2 regions of the Thermaerobacillus caldiproteolyticus genome follow, and region 1 is predicted to be linked to the other one. Evidence: riboswitches for the same ligand, from Rfam matches in the RefSeq annotation. Region 1 holds a riboswitch; the other holds the start of a gene.

Region 1 (2,205 bases):
GTACGTACAACAGAATTTCCGCCATCTTCAGCTTGTTGAGTAGTGTGTTTTGCGAGCTCTGTAACCTGATTAGAACTATCGGCAACCCGGATAATTCCTTGTGCAATTTCTTCTAACGAAGTAACATTTCGCTCAATTTGATTCGTTTGCGATTCAGCTCCGCTTGCCACTTGCTGAATCGCAGAAGAGACTTGTTCCGTTGCTGCTGTTGTCTGATCTGCGCTTGCTGTTAATTCCTCTGAAGATGCAGCTACTTGTTCCGCTGTATTTCTTACTTCACCAACGATATTTCGCAAGTTTGAAATCATTTCATTCATTGATTGAGTTAATTGACCAATCTCATCGTTTGATTTTGTTTCAAGCAGTTTTGCTGATAAATCTCCTTCTGCTACCATTTTCATACGTTCTACTACCTGGGAAAGCGGTTTTACAATCATGTTGGAAAGGACAATGGAAATCGCCAAGCTGAGAATAATAGCAATAATAGTGAGGGTTACTATAAAGGTATGTCCGTTTTCTGTTCCATTCGCAGTTAACTGATTAAGTTCTTTTAAACCCAAAATTGACACGATGGTAAACAATAAAATAACAACGAAAAATCCACTAATAATCTTTAACCGAAGGCTTTTCATCATTCATCCTCCACTCCTAGGTTTTCTTTCAGCTCTTTTAGCTGCTCTAAATAAATGAGTTCATCATTGCCTAACAATTTTTCTACATCTAATAGGATTAAAATTTGATTTTCTAATTTTGCTATTCCATATAAAAAATCGATTTTTTTGTTTTGGGTAATAGTAGGCGTAGGTTGAATTTGTTCTCCGGCGATATCCATTACTTCATTTGCGGCATCGACAATAAGCCCTACATCTATCTCCTTGATTGTTACTACTACTAATCTCGTTTGATCAGTATACGAATTCGATTCTATTGAAAGGCGTTGGCGTAAATCGATTACAGGAATCACATTTCCACGCAGATTCATAATCCCTTTGACATAGGGGGGAGTATGAGGAAGGACTGTGATACTTTGCAATCGCTCAATAGAACGAACTTGGTGAATATCAATTCCAAATTGTTCGTTATGTAGCTTGATAACGACACATTTTATGTTCTGCTCCATCATCACAACTCCTTTCTAAATTGTAATTACTTAAACTAAAAAACTGTCCTCTAACATCTAAAGAGGACAGTTGATTAGACAATGATAAGAGCCTTCTTAAAAAATCATAATAATTCTTCATAAGAAGGGCAACTGGCTGGCATGTCTATTGAAAGTAGATTTAGCCCCTTTAGCTTTGCGTCGTACCCTTTCGAGTAGTTTGCCGATCAATATTAAATTGTTTGTATAAATTTGTAGAAATTTGTCTAATAATACTGCAATAAGATATTAGCAAAGTTTATAGTAAAAATGATATAGCCAAATAGAGCTATTTTTTGATATATATTGACAAAATAAAAAAACAAATAGTATTGTTGGACTATTAAACAAAAATATTCAGGATATAAGCTGTGTTTCTTTAGCGTAAAAACGGATGAGATAAAGCCTCTTGGTGCCCAAGAGGCTTTTGCTGTGTGTGCTCTTTTTAATAACGTGGTTATGTAAAGAAACTAACGAGATCTGTATAAGATCTCGTTTTTGTTTTGAGATTCTTCACTTTTTACAGATGTCATACAGAAAATGAGGTCTGGTGCAAATATAATGACATCTTGAAAACAAGATCTCACTTCTAAGATTTTATTAATGTATTTTTTGCAAGAGAACTACAACTGTTTTCTGCTGAGGCGACTGCATTTCCAAAGGGCCTAATGGTTGCGCCACGAGGGGTACCTAGCTTACAAGAAGATGTAAGTCCTAGAAACATCCTAATGATACCAATTGTCATGCTAGAGAGATCACTTGTAAAGGCTGTATCCTCGTTGAAGGTTAATACGTGCATATGACGGTGGGATACAATATATAAGACTGATAATGCAGTTGTTCTTTGCTGATTGTAATAATAGACCTAAATAGGTTTGATTCGGACTCATGAGAACAAGTGCTAGAGATAATCCCGCAGCCATAAGGATCGCAACAGACACTTCTGAATATGTTCGATAGGCATTCCTCATATATTCAATGACAAGTGCACCAACAATGATGACAAGAATAGTGACCATATTTATTAAGCCAAGCGCACCTCCACTAGGGAAATGTGAGATAGTGTA
Region 2 (2,205 bases), 930 kb from region 1:
GTTGGTGCACATTCTCCGTCAGTTTGGCTATTTTCGTCGTATTTGCGGACTTCAGGAGGTTCCTCATCTGTCCACGTTTTCATGAGCCAGTAAATGGTTCCAAGGGATGTTCTTCCTTTCATCACGGCTCTTAAACGACTTTTGGGTATTCGACTCCTAAAGAGGTTATCATCGATAGCACCGTCCTACGAAGCAGTCTCTACGATTCGCAAGCAAAGTGGGATATGTCGGCACGATATCACTGGTTCAAAGGATATAAACTGCACCTGTGTATCACTTACTGAAGGGATCATTTTATCTCATGTCTTGACTGCCGCCAACCGAAATGACACAGCAGTGGAACCGGAATGACTTTCGTCTTGCGGAGATGGAACATCGAGTTTGCACTTAGTGATACCGCGTACGACAGTGAAAAGATTCCTAAAGCGGTAAAACAAGTCGGAATATTTTTGTTCCTCCCATTAATCGTTGAAAGAATAAGGAAAGAAAAGATGCTTATGGTCGAGTCATTCCTATCCTTTTGAAAACCAGATTTGGAAAGTAGCTATTCGGTCTTCGAAGCTCCATCGAACGAGTGTTTAATTAATTGAAGAGCGATGGGTGTGAGCAACCACGATGGTATGGATTGAATCGGTATTTATTGCATGTGCAACTTTGCATGCTTATGCATAACTTTGAGTTTGTATTTTAGTTTTGCAACATCATCTGTGTTTTTAAAGGTTTATTTATCTTAAAAAGTATAGTATTTACTTATCTTAAAAAGTATAGTAGGATAATCCTCGGGTTTATTTTATATAAAACTAGTTGATCAATGCTTAACAAAAATGAATATTTGGCAAACTATCCGAAAGGGTAGGGCGCAAAACTAAAGGGGCTACATCTATTCATTCTTGAATAGACATGCCAGCCAGTTGCTCTTTGTTAGGAAGCAAACTTTCCTTCAAAGGATATGTAAAACACCTTCCTGGAACGTTTTTGATGGAAGGTGTTTTTGGCTGCCTCTTTAGCTTTTGAAGAGGTAGTTTTTTTATTTACATTCAAAAGTGATCCTTTGAACAATAGATCTGAAACGTGAAGTCGTTCGTTTGACATTGGAGGAAGGCTGGTCATACAGGTAGCTTCGTGAGCATTTTGGAATGAAGAGCGATGTGCGGATTGCTCAATGAGGCAAGAAAGTTCAAAATGGCGAATCTTTTGAAGATCAACGAGTAGTGCGGAATCGCAGACATTTTCCAAATTTTAGAAGAGGAAAGATGCTGATTTGACAGCGCAGGAGGGATACCTAAAAAGTGCGACCCAAATCTACACGGGAAGAAGAAGGGGCCTACAATTTGAAAGGCTTCATATGATGGATGAGCTACAAAGAAAACATTCACTGACATGGCTGCTAAACATTGAAGAAGGATAGGTTTTAAAGTCTGGATACTACAAGTAGAGGAAGAATCGATCGAAAATATTAAGGCGTCTGGAAGAAGAACTTTTGTTGAAAGAACATCTTATTGATGGAGGGAACAAGCTATGAGGATTACAGTAGGGAAAAAGCTTTTTGTTGGATTTTCTGTTGTATTATCCATTTTAGCCATAATAGTAGTCATTGGTAGCTACCAAATTACAAATGTCGATAACACTTACTCCAGTTTAATCGATGATCGTGTCAAAAAAGTTATGATTATTAAAGACTTAATCATAAGACTTAAACAAGAGCAAGTGAATGCTCGTGGCTATTTGCTTACAGGTGACGATGCAGCAGAGCAAAACTTTATAACGACGCATGAAGAGTACCAGCAGCTAAGCAGAGACTTAGAGAAGCAAATTACTCAGCCAAAACCCAAGGAGATTCTGAAAGAACTCAATCAATTGGAAGATAAATATTATCAGTTGGGTAGCTATGCGTTTCAATTGAAAAAAGAAAACAAAATGGAAGTATATACAAATCAAGTAGCCGAACAAGTTAACCAGACTGTCAAACAGTTTGAAGAAAAAGCAAAAGAGCTGAGCGATTATCAGCAAAAGCAATTAGAGGAAGGAAGTAAAGCTACTTCAGCAAAAGTGGCTTCGATTAAAAATTTAACCTTATTTCTAGGAATTGCAGCTATTATAGTGGGAATTAGCCTTGCATGGTATATAAGCCGCATTATTTCCCAACCGGTCATCAAGCTTGCGGGAGCTGCTGAAAAAATTGCCGCAGGAGATCTTACCGCGGAT

Evidence for each region. Region 1 has a riboswitch for cyclic di-GMP ahead of ISX45_RS18275 (chemotaxis protein CheW). Riboswitches for the same ligand answer to the same signal wherever they lie in the genome.
Region 2: it holds a riboswitch for cyclic di-GMP, as region 1 does, so the genes downstream of both, ISX45_RS20335 (IS3-like element ISBth8 family transposase) here and ISX45_RS18275 (chemotaxis protein CheW) in region 1, are expected to answer to the same signal.

Annotation. Positions count from the first base shown of each region.
Region 1 covers NZ_CP064060.1:3,628,554-3,630,758, forward strand. Annotated here, with positions in the region: gene ISX45_RS18270 (methyl-accepting chemotaxis protein) at 1-635, opposite strand, end outside; gene ISX45_RS18275 (chemotaxis protein CheW) at 632-1,123, opposite strand; cyclic di-GMP riboswitch class I at 1,245-1,334, opposite strand; gene ISX45_RS19780 (metal ABC transporter permease) at 1,894-2,157, opposite strand.
Region 2 covers NZ_CP064060.1:2,703,249-2,705,453, reverse strand. Annotated here, with positions in the region: partial or broken gene ISX45_RS20420 (transposase) at 1-691, shown strand, start outside; cyclic di-GMP riboswitch class I at 825-919, shown strand; partial or broken gene ISX45_RS20335 (IS3-like element ISBth8 family transposase) at 1,059-1,501, shown strand; gene ISX45_RS13650 (methyl-accepting chemotaxis protein) at 1,519-2,205, shown strand, end outside.